One region of the Acidovorax sp. GW821-FHT10E04 genome, then DNA from elsewhere that is predicted to be linked to it. Evidence: predicted binding sites of a transcription regulator. Region 1 holds the regulator's gene; each other region holds the start of a gene.
The links. Region 1 encodes FNR, which switches genes on or off when oxygen is low (the NO sensors DNR and NnrR bind a similar motif). Its sites were predicted from a motif close to TTGATNNNNATCAA; they were not measured.
Positions count from the first base shown of each region.

Region 2: the regulator FNR is predicted to act here: its motif matches at 2,201-2,214, upstream of AC07OC_RS04680 (universal stress protein).
Region 3: the regulator FNR is predicted to act here: its motif matches at 1,724-1,737, upstream of ubiM (5-demethoxyubiquinol-8 5-hydroxylase UbiM).

Region 1 is NZ_JBWKMT010000002.1:410,099-414,965, reverse strand. It holds gene AC07OC_RS06895 (sulfite exporter TauE/SafE family protein) at 1-494, opposite strand, end outside; gene hemN (oxygen-independent coproporphyrinogen III oxidase) at 500-1,882, opposite strand; gene fnr (fumarate/nitrate reduction transcriptional regulator Fnr) at 2,069-2,791, shown strand; gene AC07OC_RS06880 (hypothetical protein) at 2,857-3,150, opposite strand; gene AC07OC_RS06875 (FixH family protein) at 3,202-3,483, opposite strand; gene ccoG (cytochrome c oxidase accessory protein CcoG) at 3,556-4,867, opposite strand, start outside.
Region 2 is NZ_JBWKMT010000001.1:1,029,337-1,034,203, reverse strand. It holds gene AC07OC_RS04695 (PilZ domain-containing protein) at 151-525, opposite strand; gene AC07OC_RS04690 (hypothetical protein) at 792-1,286, shown strand; gene AC07OC_RS04685 (2OG-Fe dioxygenase family protein) at 1,396-2,175, shown strand; gene AC07OC_RS04680 (universal stress protein) at 2,299-2,736, shown strand; gene AC07OC_RS04675 (tripartite tricarboxylate transporter substrate binding protein) at 2,935-3,918, opposite strand; gene bktB (beta-ketothiolase BktB) at 4,092-4,867, opposite strand, start outside.
Region 3 is NZ_JBWKMT010000003.1:588,071-592,937, reverse strand. It holds gene AC07OC_RS12090 (alpha/beta fold hydrolase) at 54-971, shown strand; gene AC07OC_RS12085 (hypothetical protein) at 1,203-1,634, shown strand; gene ubiM (5-demethoxyubiquinol-8 5-hydroxylase UbiM) at 1,831-3,153, shown strand; gene AC07OC_RS12075 (class I SAM-dependent methyltransferase) at 3,256-4,068, opposite strand; gene AC07OC_RS12070 (zf-TFIIB domain-containing protein) at 4,414-4,867, opposite strand, start outside.

The DNA of each region.
Region 1 (4,867 bases):
ATCAGCGCCCAGAGAAACCCCGCGGCAAGAATGCCTCCCGGGGCACGGACCAGAGGCCGCACGCGCTCCCACACGCCACGGCCCGCCTGCTCCACCCAGAGCGGCTGCCGCGCCTGGACCATCAGCATCAGCCCCCACGCCATCACCGCGACGTGCATCAAGGTCCACGCCGGGCGCAGTGCCATGGTCTGCTGAGTGAGCCACGCCAGGCTGTCCATGGCCAGGGCGGCCAGCCCGCCCGCCAGGGCATATCCCGTCAGGCGGCCCGTATGAAAGGCCACGGCCCGCCGGGCCACGCCACCGCGCGGTGCCCACCGCACCGCCTGCACCTTCGGGGGAGCCCCCTCCGCCGGCGCCCCGGCGCCCGGGGCGGATGCGCAGCCCGCGCTCCCCTGCCCCACCACGGCGCCACAAGGTGCCGAGCACATGGCCAGGCAATGGGACCCGCCAACGAGCCCCATCAACAAGGCAGTCGAGGCAACCGTTGCAAGCATGGGATTCAGATGATGCGTGAAAAACGCGCGCGGTTGCGGTCTGCCTGCAGATATCGGTCGAAAACCATGGCGATGCCGCGCACGAAGAACCAGCCCATGGCCGTGACCTCGACACCGTCGGGCCTCACCTTGACCAGTCCCTGCTCGGCCATGGTGTCGAGTTGCGCCAGTTCGGCGGAGAAATAGTGCCGAAAATCGAGGAGCCAGGCCTGTTCCATGGGCTCGAACAGCAGTTCTCCCTGGCACATCAAGGACATGATGACGGCACGGCGCACGAGGTCGTCCCGCGTCAGGGCCAGGCCACGCACCACGGGCAGACGCCCCTGGTTCAGCAGGTCGTAGTACTCATCCAGGGTCTTGGCGTTCTGGCTGTAGGTGGCGCCGACCCTGCCAATGGCCGACACGCCCAGGCCGATCAGGTCGCAGTCGGGCTGGGTGCTGTAGCCCTGGAAGTTGCGGTGCAAGCGGCCCTGCCGCTTGGCGACGGCCAGCGAGTCCTCCGGCAGCGCGAAGTGGTCCATCCCCACATACACATAGCCGGCGCCCATGAACGCGTCGAGCGAACGGGAGAGCATCGACACCTTGCCGGAGGCTGCGGGCAGTTCGGCGGAGAGGATGCGGCGCTGGGGCTTGAACCGCTCCGGCAGGTGGGCATAGGCATACAGCGCAATGCGATCAGGCCGCAACTGAACCACCTGCGCCAGCGTGCGGTCGAACGACTCCGGCGTCTGGCGCGGCAACCCGTAGATCAGGTCCACATTGATCGATTCGAAGCCGAGCGAGCGCGCGGATTCCACCAGCGAAAACACCTGTTCGGCGGGCTGGATGCGGTGCACCGCCTTCTGAACCTCGGGGTCAAAATCCTGCACGCCAAAACTCAGCCGGTTGAATCCAAGCTCCGCGAGCACGGCAAGCCGGTCGGCATTGACGGTACGGGGGTCCACCTCGATCGAGTACTCCCCGCCCGGCGCCAGGGTGAAGCTGCGCTGGAGCATCGCCATGAGTTCCCGCAAGCCATCGTCCGACAGGAAGGTGGGGGTGCCGCCGCCCAGATGCAGCTGGCTCACCACCTGCCCCGTGCCGCAGTGCGCCGTGTGCAGATCGATCTCGCGGCTGAGATAGCGCAGATAGACTTCAGCCCGGTCGTGGTGCTTGGTGATGATCTTGTTGCAGGCGCAGTAGTAGCACAGCGACTCGCAAAAAGGGATGTGCACATACAGGGACAAGGGCAGCGCCTTGGTCAGGGTGCCCATGCGGCGCTGCTCGAGGGCGAGGGCGTAGTCCTCCTGGCCGAAGGCTTCCACAAACCGGTCGGCCGTCGGATAGGAGGTATAGCGGGGGCCTGGTACGTCAAAACGGCGCAGCAGGTCAGGCGAAACAGCGGTCATGGGGCGAATCCTTGCGTACACCTTGACTGTGCCGTAAGCTGCCCCCCATGTCCTTGACATGAATCAAGTGATGGAGTGGCCGGAACAGCGACAATTTGATGCATGTCAGTCGCCTGCCCGCCCTCCAAGAGACTCCCTCTTCGGCCATCGGGCGGTATGCTCGAAACCTAACTCCGCCCTGTGCCTATGAACCCGCTCACCATCAAAGTCGCCTGTTCCAATTGCAACCTGCGCGAGCTGTGCATGCCGGTGGGCCTGAGCGAAGAGCAACTGCACCGCATCGACGAGGTCGTTGCAGTTCGCCGCAAGGTGAAGCGCGGCGGTACGCTGTTTCGCAATGGTGAGTCGTTCACCTCGCTTTATGCCATCCGCACCGGCTTTTTCAAGACCTGCGTGGCCACCGAGGACGGACGCGACCAGGTCACGGGGTTCCAGATGGCGGGCGAGATCATCGGCCTGGACGGCATCGTGAATGACCACCACACCTGCGATGCGGTGGCCCTGGAAGACGCCGAGGTCTGCGTCATGCCGTTTGACCGCATCGAGGAATTGTCCCGCGAGGTCACCGCGCTGCAGCACCACGTGCACAAGATCATGAGCCGCGAGATCGTGCGCGAACACGGCGTGATGCTGCTGCTGGGCAGCATGCGTGCCGAGGAGCGCCTGGCAGCGTTCCTGCTCAATCTGGTGCAGCGCCTGCACGCCCGCGGATTCTCGCAGTCCGAGCTGGTGCTGCGCATGACGCGCGAGGAGATCGGCAGCTACCTGGGCCTCAAGCTCGAGACCGTGAGCCGCACCTTCTCCAAGTTTGTGGAAGAAGGCATTGTCGAAGTCAAGCAGCGCCATGTCCGCATCCTCGAGACCGACGCGCTCAAGCGCATCGTGAACAACCAGTCCGCCTGCCACTGAGCAAGGCGAGCCAGGTCCGCCCGTCCCGGCAACGCCTTGCCACCGGAGCCCGGCCGGTGCGCTGTTCAAGGGCAGGATGATGTCTTTCGGCAATCATCAGGGCGCTCGCCTTCGGGCACGGGGCAGCGGTTGAGTTCAAAGGGCGACATTGCCAGCAGCGTGGTCAACGCGCTGGAGGCCATGGTGATGGCCCAGAACGCAAAGAACGCGAGCGTGTAGACGCCCTGGCGCGACAGGGCCAGCGGCTGCCCGAACCAATGCAGGTCCTGCGGGTCCACCATAGCAAAAACCAGCATCTCCATCGCGCCCGCCATCAGAAAGGCGGGCCATGCAATCCACATCAGGCGTTGCGTCCACATCGGGGTTGTCTCCTGGTAAGGCCGCGCAGACCCGCTGCTCGGCCAGGGGTTTCAGCGTGGCTGGTCCTGAACCGGTGTCGCCGCGTGGTTGCGGCCCTTCATGGCCGGGGCCAGGCTCTTCTCCGGAGCCTCCAGCGTCTTGTTGATTTCGATGCCCTGGCGGTAGTAGTCCTCGACGACCACGGGGTCTGGCCGCGAAATCGCCAGCCACAGCGTGACAAAGCCCGCCACGATGACGATGGCAGGGCCGGCGATGATCAGCCAGACGTGGCCGAATTTCCACCAGGGCGCAGCGGTGGCGGGGGCGGAGCCGATGGCTGGATTGGATGGCATGGGTGCTTGCTCCTCAAAAATCTTCTCGGTCATACAACGTCCCCGGGGCCGTGCACCGGGGTGCACGTCGCCTCATCGGGGCACCAGGAATACGGACTTCTCGGTCACATGGGCCGCAGCGCCCACCGCCTGCACATCGAACTGCACGGCATGGGAGCCCGGGGGCGCGGAGCCATACGGTATCTGCAGGCGCACGGCCACCCACCGGGACTCCGCGGGGCCAATGTCCACCTCGGCTTCAGAGGCCACCTCCAGCCCGTCCAGGCCGCGGGCGCCGATGCGGTAGCGCTGGGGGCCTTCGGTGGCGTTCATGATCTGCAGGCGGTAGATATTCTCCAGCTTGCCGCCCGCCACGATGCGCGACAGGGCCGCGCGGTCGCGCACCACATCCACCTTGAGCGGCGTGCGGGTGACCAGGCTGGCCATCATGCCCACGCACAGTGCCACCAGCACGGCGGTGTAGATCAGCACGCGAGGCCGCAGGACGCGCCGCAGGATCTGCGACTGGCTCCAGCGCTGCGCCACGCCGTTCAGCGTGGAAAAGCGGATCAGCCCCCGGGGGTAGTGCATCTTGTCCATCACCGTGTTGCACGCATCCACGCACAGTCCGCAGCCAATGCACTCGTACTGCAGGCCCTTGCGGATATCGATGCCCACGGGACACACCTGCACGCACAGGGTGCAGTCAATGCAGTCGCCCAGGCCCTTGGCCTTGTGGTCGATCGTCTTGTTGCGCGGGCCGCGCGGCTCGCCGCGTTCCACGTCATAGCTCACGATCAGGGTGTCCCGGTCGAACATCGCGCTCTGAAAGCGCGCGTAGGGGCACATGTACTTGCACACCTGCTCGCGCATGTAGCCCGCATTGCCATACGTGGCAAAGCCGTAGAACAGCACCCAGAATATCTGCCAGTTGCCCTGCAGCGCCAGCAGTTCCGCGCCGAGCTCGCGGATGGGCACGAAATAGCCCACGAACGTGAACCCCGTCCACAGCGCCACGGTGATCCATACCACCTGTTTGAGAAACTTCTTGCGGATCTTCTCGAAGGTCCAGGGCCCGTTGTCCAGCCGCAGCCGGGCACTGCGATCGCCTTCGATCTTGTGCTCGATCCACATGAACATTTCGGTGTAGACCGTCTGGGGACAGGCGAAACCGCACCACAGCCGCCCCGCCACGGCCGTGAACAGGAAAAGCGACAGCGCCGAGATGATGAGCAGGCCCGTGAGATAGATGAAGTCCTGCGGATAGAGCACCAGCCCGAAAATATAGAACCGCCGTGCCCCCAGGTCGAACAGCACCATCTGGCGCTGCCCCCACTCGAACCAGGGAAGGCCGTAAAAGACCAGTTGCGTGAGAAACACCATGCCCCAGCGCCAGCGTGCGAAC
Region 2 (4,867 bases), on a different contig from region 1:
TGTCAATGAATGGATGCCGTGAGGGATGCCGTGATGAATGCCGTCGCCATGCCGAGCCCGGGCAGGCACGGCGCGGTCAAGGGCGGGGCCTGCCTGTGCCTGCGCCCGCCGCAAGCCCGGCCGGCTTCGGCGCCGGGGGCCGTCGCTTGTTCAGGAAAGGGAGGAGGCCGCGGTCAGCTCGCCCAGGTCGCGTTCGAGCAGTGCGGGGTCGCCCAGCTGCAGCTCGATCAGGCGGCGCAGGTGGGTCACGCTGTCCAGGTCGATCCCGCGGCACAGCAGACCGGTGTGCAGCCCCTCCACGTGCGCGACCTCGGTGGACATGGCGATGTGGTTGCCGGTTTCGGCCAAGGGAATGGTCAGCTGGCACAGCATGCCGGTCTGCAGGTTCGCCTGCGCCGGTGCCACCAGCAGCGCGCCCTTGAGCGAAAGGTCCTGCACGTGGACGCTGAAGGCGTCGGTGGACGTGGTCAGCAAGGCCGGCGCGTCAAAGCCGACGCGGACAAAGTGGCGGCGTTCGTGGGGCATCGCTGTCTCCTGGACCGAAGCGGGTGGTGGCACATGCTACTCCAAGCCCGGCGACTGCACGCATTTGCCGGGCACGCCGGGCCGCCGGATGAACCTGCCTCAGGCGGCGTGGGGCGGCGGCGGGCAGCCCGGTTCTGTCGCCATTTGCTTACATCTTTTGCGCGGATTCGGGTTTAGGGTAGGGCGGGCTTTGTTACAAATCAGGGTCCGCGCACCGCAGCCGCACATCGTGTGCTGTTCCGGGCGGTACAAGCAAGGAGTTCCCGATGAAAACCACAACCATGACCACGATGTCCACGATCCGTCTCCTCCTGTCTGGCGCGGCGGCCGCGCTGCTGCTCGCCGCGGCGGGCGGCGCGCATGCGCAGACCTACATCAATGCCACGGTGGGCGGCGAGCTGGCCCCCGGCGTGTACGGCCGCATCAACATCGGCAATGCGCCACCGCCGCCGCTGCTGTATGCCGAGCCGGTCATCATCCACCGCCCCGCGGTCGTGGTGCCGCGCTCGCCGATCTACCTCTACGTGCCGCCCGGCCATGCCAAGAACTGGGGCAAGCACTGCGCGCGCTACAACGCGTGCAGCCAGCCGGTGTACTTCGTGCAGGAGCCGCCACCACGCCGTGGCCCTCCGCACCGGGGCCCTGGCCGCGATGACCGCCGGTGGGATGACGACCATCGCCACGGCGGCAAGCAGGACCGCGACCATGACCGGGGCCGCGGCAACAATGGCAAGGGCCATGGACATGGCCACCGCGACTGACTGATTGACGGACCGCGCGGCGCACCTCCCTGCAAGGCCGCGCCGCGCTGCACCGCGTTTGCGCCATCGCAGACGCGGTGCCGGCACCAGCGGTTAAGCTCGGGCCTCTATGGCCCAAGTCACTTTTTCTCCCCCCTTCACCGCCCCCCAGGATGTCGCCAGCCAGCTGCGGCAGAACGGCTTTGCCGTCCTGTCGCCGGCGGACGTGGCCCGCTGGACGGGCTGCGCCCTGCCGGAATTGCTGGGCCTGAACGGCGACTGGGCGGGGCTGCCCCCCGATGATTTCCTCAAGGACGGCGGGCGCTACCGCCGCCGCCGCCATGCCTGCTTTGTGGTGCAGGACGGGCAGGTGCGGCAGGTGCCGCACCGCGCGCACTGGCAGCCTGTGGAGTACAACGCGCTGCATGGCGGCATGGAGCGCTGGTTTGCCCCCATGGAGCCCGCCACCGTCGCCCGGCCGGTGTGGCAGCAGCTGCTGGCAGCGCTGGCCGGGGTGTCCGATGCCGTGTTTGCGCGCTCCGAGGCGCCTGCATCCTGGTTCGTCGAGGCCCACCAGTTCCGCATCGACACCACCGACGGCATTGGCCGGCCCACCCCCGAGGGCGCCCACCGCGACGGCGTCGACCTGGTGGCCGTGTTCCTCGTGGGGCGCGAGGGCATCAAGGGCGGCGAGACGCGGGTATTCGAGGCGGCGGGCCCCAGCGGCCAGCGCTTCACGCTGACCGAGCCGTGGTCCCTGCTGCTGCTGGACGATGCGCGCATGATCCATGAATCCACGCCCATCCAGCCCCTGGGCGAGGGGGGGTATCGCGACACCCTCGTGGTCACCTGCCGCCGGGGTGGTTTCCAGGGGGCGGATGTGGTCGGGCAGGCCCCTGCGGGCCGCTGAACGCCGGCAAGGGAGTGCGTCCGATTTGATGCGAATCAAGATGCGCGGTATGGTGGGCGTTCAAACTGATGTCCATGGCCGGGCCACAAGCCAGGTCCCACACTCAACTCAAGGAGAAGCACCATGTTCAAGCACATTCTGGTTCCAGTCGACGGTTCCAACACCTCGATGCTCGCGGTCTCCAAGGCCGCGGCCCTGGCCAAGACCTTTGGCAGCGCCGTGACGGCGGTCTACGTGGTCGATCCCTATCCCTTCACGGGCGTGGGGGCTGATTTCGCCTACGGCCAGGCCCAGTACATCAACGCGGCCACCGCCGAGGCCAACAGCGCCCTGGATGCCACCAAGAAGGCCATGGCCGAGGCTGGCGTGCCGGTGACCACCGTGGTGGGCGAAGGCCACGCAGTGCATGAAGGCATCCTGCGCGCGCTGGAAAGCACGGGCGCCGATCTCATCGTGATGGGCTCGCACGGCCGCCGCGGGCTTGAAAAGCTGGTGCTGGGCAGCGTCACGCAGCGCGTGCTGGGCGTGGTGCACATCCCGGTGCTGGTCGTGAGGGACTGAGCGCCATCCCCCATGAGGAACGGCTCCGAAAGGAGCCGTTCCTCATTTCAGTTCTCGATGGCGCCGCGCACCAGCGCATCCCACATTCCACAGCTCGTGGAACAGGCACGCCCCCCGCCAGTGCACCCGTGGATCTGGCTTTGCCAGGCCACCGGCTGCGTCCCCCTTCAGGGGGAAGGCGCGAAGCGCCTCAGGGGGTCACTCAATCTTCGCGCCCGAGGCTTCGACGATGCCCTTCCACTTGGCGTAGTCGGTCTTGAGCAGGGTGCCGAACTGCGCGGCGGACATGGCTTCCGGCTCCGCGCCCTGGGCATGGATGGCGGCCTTCATGTCGGCGGTGGCCAGCAGCTTGTTGACCTCGGCGTTGATGGCACTCACCACGGTGGCCGGCGTGCCGGCGGGGGCGAACACGCCGTACCAGGTGCTCACGTCGAAGTCCTTGAAGCCCGACTCGGCCACGGTGGGCACCTCGGGCAGGGACGAGCTGCGCTTGGCCGAGGTCACGGCCAGGGGGCGCAGCTTGCCGGACTTGATCTGGCCCATGGCCGAGGGCAGGGACGAGACCAGCAGGTCCACATTGCCCGCCAGCGCATCCATCAGCGCGGGATTGGATCCCTTGTAGGGAATGTGGCTCAGCTTCACGCCCGCGGCCTTCTCGAACAGGTCGCCCGCCAGGTGGATGGACGTGCCGTTGCCGGGCGAGCCATAGGTGATGGTCCCGGGCGCGGCCTTGGCGGCGGCCACCACGTCGGCCAGGGTCTTGTACTTGGAGTTGACGCTGGTGGCGATGACCACGGGCGTGTAGGCGACGTGGGCCACGGCGGTCAGGTCCTTGGTGGGGTCCCAGGGCAGGTTCTTGTAGAGCCAGGGGCCGATCACGAGGTTGTCCTTCTGGCCCATCACGAGGTCATAGCCCGTGGGGGCCGCCTTGACGGCCTCGCCGATGCCGATGGTGCCGCCGGCGCCCGCCTTGTTGTCGGCCACCACGGTCCACTTGGCGCTCTCGGTGAGCTTGGTGGCCACCAGGCGCGAGAGGATGTCGGTGCCGCCGCCGGGCGGGAAGGGCACGATCAGGCGGATGGGCTTGGTGGGGTAGGCCGCAGCCGGTGCGGGGGCCTGGGCGTGCGCGGTGGTGCCCACGGCGAAGGCGAGGGCGGTGAAGGAAAGCAGGGTGCGAATCATGGTGAGAGATGTCTCCGTCGGTTCAATATGGACAGGCGGCCGCGCAGGCGCGCTCCGCTCTGCTGGTCTTGGTGCCAGCACCCACGGATGATCGCCGATCCTGCGCGGGGCTGGCCTTGCCGATACAGGGTGGCAACATCGCCACTGGCGATGGCAAGGCCGGGCGGCACGGGTCAGATGCGCTCGAAGATCGCGGCGATGCCCTGGCCGCCGCCGATGCACATGGTCACCAGCGCGTAGCGGCCCTGCACGCGCTGCAGTTCGTGCAGCGCCTTCACGGTGATGAGCGCGCCGGTGGCGCCGATGGGGTGGCCCAGCGAGATGCCCGATCCGTTCGGGTTGACCTTGGCCGGGTCCAGGCCCAGGTCCTTGGTGACGGCGCAGGCCTGGGCGGCAAAGGCCTCGTTGGCTTCGATCACGTCGAGGTCGTTCACCGTGAGGCCTGCCTTTTTCAGCGCCAGCTGCGTGGCGGGCACGGGGCCGATGCCCATGTACTTGGGGTCCACGCCCGCGTGGGCATAGGCCACCAGGCGGGCCAGGGGCTTGGCGCCACGGGCCTTGGCGGCGCCGGCTTCCATCAGCACCACGGCGGCGGCGGCGTCGTTGATGCCCGAGGCGTTGCCGGCCGTCACCGTGCCGTTCTCCTTCTGGAACACGGGCTTGAGCCTGGCCAGGTCCTCCATCGTGGCGCCGGGGCGGAAATGCTCGTCGGTGGCGTACAACACGTCGCCCTTCTTGCTTTTCAGGGTGACGGGCACGATCTGGTCCTTGAACAGGCCGTTTTGCGTGGCGCGCTCGGCCCTGTTGTGGCTTTCCACGGCCAGCTTGTCCTGGTCTTCGCGGCTGATGCCCCATTTGGCGGCGGTGTTCTCCGCCGTCACGCCCATGTGGATGTTGTGGAAGGGGTCGTGCAGCGCGCCGATCATCATGTCCACCATCTTGGTGTCGC
Region 3 (4,867 bases), on a different contig from region 1:
TACTGACCGTCCACCGCGTCCGCCCCCCATTCCCTCCCTTTCCGGAGCCCCCCATGAACGCCTCCCCTTCCTCCTCCACCGCCCTGCAGGCCACGTCCAGCTTCTACGGCGAACACCCCGGCATGCGCCTGCTGCGCGTGGCGCTGGGCACCACCGAGCGCCTGTGGCCCGCGCTGGCCGTGCGCGCGGCCTACCGCCTTTTCGGCACGCCCCTGCCCCTGCGCAAACCGGGCCGCAGCGCCGTGCCGCCCGGCCACTGGCGCACGGAACGCTGGCCGTTCGAAGACGCCGAGATCACGCTTTACCTGCCCCAGGCCCAGCCGCACGGCCCCACGGTGCTGCTGCTGCACGGCTGGGGCGGCCACGCGCGCCAGATGCTGCCGCTGGCCGGCGCCCTGGCCGCGCGGGGCCTGCGCCCGGTGCTGGTGGACCTGCCCGCGCACGGCGGCAGTCGGGGCCGCGTGAGCAACCTGCCGCAGTTCGCGCGCGCCATCGAATACGCCACCGCCCGCCTGCATGCGCAGGATTCGGCGCCCAGCGCCGTGGTAGCCCATTCGCTCGCGGCCAACGCGGCGGCCCATGCGGCCAGCCGGGGCCTGGCCACCGGGCGGCTGGTGCTGCTGGCGCCGCCCGCGTCGCCCCACGAATACACGCGCCTGTTCGCGCAGGTGTTCGGCCTGTCGGAGCGCACGCGCGCTTCCATGCAGCGGCGCATCGAGGCGCGCGAGGGCATCCTGATGCGCCAGTTCGAGCCCCCGGCCGTGGGTCCGCGCATCGCGCTGCCCACCCTGGTGGTGCACGACCGGGGCGACCGCATCAACCGCTTTGCCGATGGCGAGGCCTACCGCGACCACATTCCTGGCGCCACGCTGCTGGCCACCGAAGGGCTGGGCCACCGCAAGATCCTGCAGCAGGATGGCGTGCTGGCGGCCGTGGCCGATTTCGTGGCGGGCCCGGGCCATCCACGCTGACGGGCCCGGGAGCCAGGGGGCCCGGCGGGGGGCCGCGCGGCGCAGCGGGCGGTGCGGGGTGGCTCGGCGCTCCGCCGCGCGGTGTCGCCAACAGTTACAGCCGCAAGGCGAACAGGACGCGGCCAGCGCCTATCATCCGCAGTCGTGCGTGCCCCCAGGGCCGCTCTTGCCGATGATTCACCGGTGTGCTGCCTGCCACCGGTGGCCCCACGCCGCTACCTGTTGTCTCCGATGCACGCTCTCCTGTCCGCCTGGCCCGCCCTGGCCCTGCTGTTGCCCGCGCTGGTGCTGGTGTCGGCCTTCTATTTCCTGGCCAAGGGCGACCGCCGCGCGTTCTCGCACCTGCTGGCCCTGCTGGCGTGTTTCCTGATCGGCGCGCTGCTGATGGAGTTCTTCATCTTCATGGCGGCGCGCATGGCCCGTTCGGGCAGCCGCGAGGCCGTGCTGGGCGCCGGCACCCGCCAGCTGCTGGAAACCATGGCCAATCCGCGCTCCATCACCGCCCCGCCCCTGTCGCTGGCGGCCGTGGCGGCCTACAGCGTGCTGGCGTCGTACCTGTGGCTGCTGGTCACCTGGGGCCTGCACCTGCGCGGCAAGCCTGCCGGCGGCGCCGGAAAGAAGAAAGCGGCCAAGCGCCCGCCGCGCAAGCCGGCCCGGGCCTGATCCACGGGCCTTGGGGTCTTTGGGGCCCCTAGCGCTGGATACATCAGCGCCGACAGCTATATATTTAATAGCATATCCTGCGCGCACACTTGACGCAGGGCAACCCCCGGCGCGCGGAGCGCATCCACAATGGCAGGCGATCCCCTCCGGTCGCGGGGGTGCGTACCAGGCTGTCCACCTCCTGCCTTTTCCTGCCATGACTTCCTCCTTCTCCTCCTCCCACAGCGATGTCCTCATCGTCGGCGCGGGGCCCGCGGGCCTGTCGCTGGCCATTTCCCTGGCCCACGCCGGTTTCACGGCCACGGTGGTCGAGCAGCAGCCCCAGGCCGCGCTGGCCGCCCCCGCGCCCGACGGCCGCGAGATCGCGCTGACCCACCCCAGCCGCGCCACGCTCCAGCGGCTGGGCACCTGGGCGCAACTGGCGCCGCACGAGACCGGCGCCATCCGCGAGGCCCAGGTGCATGACGGGCCGCTCGGCCAGCGCAGCGCGCTGCAGCTCGACGCCCAGCGCTCGGGCCACGGGGCGCTGGGCTTCATCGTCCCCAACCACGCGCTGCGCCGCACCGCCTATGCGGTGGCCGCGCAAACGCCCGGCGTGCGCATCGTCACCGGCGCCCAGGTGACGCGCGTGGCCACCCTGGCCACGCATGCCGAGCTGGAGTACCGCCTGCTTGCCCCCACAGACACGGCCCCGGACGCGGAGGCCCCTTCACCCCAGCGCCTGCAGGCGCCCTTGCTGGTCGCGGCGGACAGCCGCTTCTCGGCCACGCGGCGCCAGCTGGGCATTGGCGCGCGCATGGCGGACTTCGGCCGCACCGTGATCGTCTGCCGCATGCGCCATGCCCGGCCCCATGGCTGCGTGGCGCACGAGTGTTTCGGCTACGAACGCACGCTGGCCATCCTGCCCCTGCCGGATGCGGTGGATGCCGCAGACGCGGCCGACACGGCCGGCAGCCCGCACCTGTGCTCGGTCGTGGTCACCGCAGGCGCTGCGGATGCCGCCACGCTGATGGCGTTGCCCGCCGACGCCTTTGCCGCCCAGGTGCGGGCGCAGTTCGACAACCGCCTGGGGCCCATGCAGCTCGACGGAGAACGCCACGCCTACCCGCTGGTGGCCGTGTACGCGGATCGCTTTGCCTCCCACCGCTGCGCGCTGCTGGGCGACGCGGCCGTGGGCATGCACCCGGTGACGGCCCACGGCTACAACCTGGGCCTGGCCGGCGTGGAGCGCCTGACCGCCGCCCTGCTGGCCGCGCGCGGCCAGGGCCGCGATATCGGAGACAGCGCAATCCTGTCCGGCTATGGACGCGCACACCACCACCACGCATGGCCGATCTACGAAGGCACGAACGCCATCGTGCGGCTGTACACCGATGCCCGCCCCCTGCCCCGCCTGCTGCGCCAGCTGGTGCTGCAGGGCGCCCGGCGCCTGCCACCGCTGCAGGCGGCCATCGTGGGGCAGCTCACCGGCAAGCCGCCCGCGTGGACCGAGCTGCTGGGGCGCCTGGCACGGCAGTGACACGTCCGCCCCCGGCCAGCCCGCCGGCCGCCACCGGGTGCCGCCCCCTTTCCACGCGCGAAAGGGAAGAAGTGGCAGCGCCCGCGCCCACGCCACGGGCGCTCAGGGGGTGGTGACTTCCAGCTCCACCATGCCGTACAGCGGCGCGCCCAGCCAGGGCCACCACAGGGTCTCCAGCGCCAGGCCCGCCCAGCCATAGCATTCCGCCACGCTGTGCGCGTGCCGCAGCGCCAGGCGCGGGTGCGCGGCGGACAGGTCGGCCAGGCGTGCCAGGCCCCAGCGGAACTCGGCCCCCGTGGGTCCCACGCTCGCGTGCCGGCCGGCCGTGCCCACGGCCCGGTGGGTGAGCACGTCCAGCACCAGGCGCGAGCCCGGGGGCGCGCACTGCGCGAACTCGTGCAGCACCGCCTGCACCTGGCCTGGCTCCAGGTACATGAGCACGCCCTCGCACACCACCAGCACGGGCGCCGCTGCCGCCCCGCTCCCCGCCGCGCGCGGCGGCAGGCCCAGCCGGTGCCACCAGCCGGGCTGGGTGATGTCCGCCTCGGCCAGCCGTGTGCGCGGGCACCGCGCGGGCAGCAGTTGCCGTCGCAGCGCCATCACCTCGGGCAGGTCGGCGTCGAGCCAGTGGTTGGCGCCGGTGTCCAGCCACTGGAAATGGTGCGACAGGCCGCAGCCCAGGTTCACGCCCTGGCCCCCGGGGTGCCTGAGGAAGAAGCCCTGCGCGGTGTCCCGGATGATCCGGGTGCGCCACAGCACGTTCAGCACGGTGGGCAGGTCGTTGAGGTAGGGCTCCACATCGGTGCCCAGCCGCTCCAGCAGCCCGGCGGCCACCGCATCGCCGCAGGCCAGCCAGGGAAAGTAATGGTTGCCCCGCGCCCGCGCCGCCAGCGGGATGAGCAGGGTGCTGGGCACGGCGGGCAAGGGCGCGTGCCGCAGCGGGGCCGGTGCCGCGGCGCTGCGTGGCGCGGGCGCCCGCCCGGCGGATGCCCGGGGACGGCGTCGGCTTCGGTGCGGCTGCAGCGGCAAGATCGTCTCCTCCTGTGGTCGCAGGGGCGCCCCGTTTGGCGGAATGGATGGACGGGGTCAGGCAGTACGGCGGCCACGCGCACAGGCTGCTGGCCGCCACGGGAGACTGCGGCGACGGACTGGGGCCGCCGGGAAGTCTGCGAACGCCATTGTGGTCCGAACCCGGTCCGGTGTGCCCATTTCGCAGGGCCGCGCAAGGGTATATGCAAACGCGGGAAATGGCCGGCGCGGCTACACCCGCTTGGTCAACACCTCCCAGACCAGCGAGACGCCCGCGGCCAGCAGGTCGCCGGTGAAGGAGTCGCCATCGCCATCCCGCGCGCCGCTGAAGGCACTCTTTTGCCGCTCGCGCTCGGCCCGGCTGCGGTCGCGCTCCAGCGCCACCAGGGCATCGCCAATGTCCACGGTCGCCGCCGGCGTGCCGTGCGCGGCCTGGGCCGGGCGGGCGCCAGCCCGGGCGTAGCCCTCCATCGCGCGCACCACCGCGTCGGGGTCGATGAGCGAGAACGCCGCGCGGCAGTAGGGGCAGGCGTGGTCCTTGCGGATGTCCACGGGCGCGCCGCAGCTGGTGCAGTAGATGGCGCCCACGCGCCGGGCCAGGTCGTCGATCTCGGGGCGCGTCATGTGGCGCACGAAGCCCTTTTCCACCATGAAGGAGGAAAAGGTGCTGAACCGCCCGTGCTGG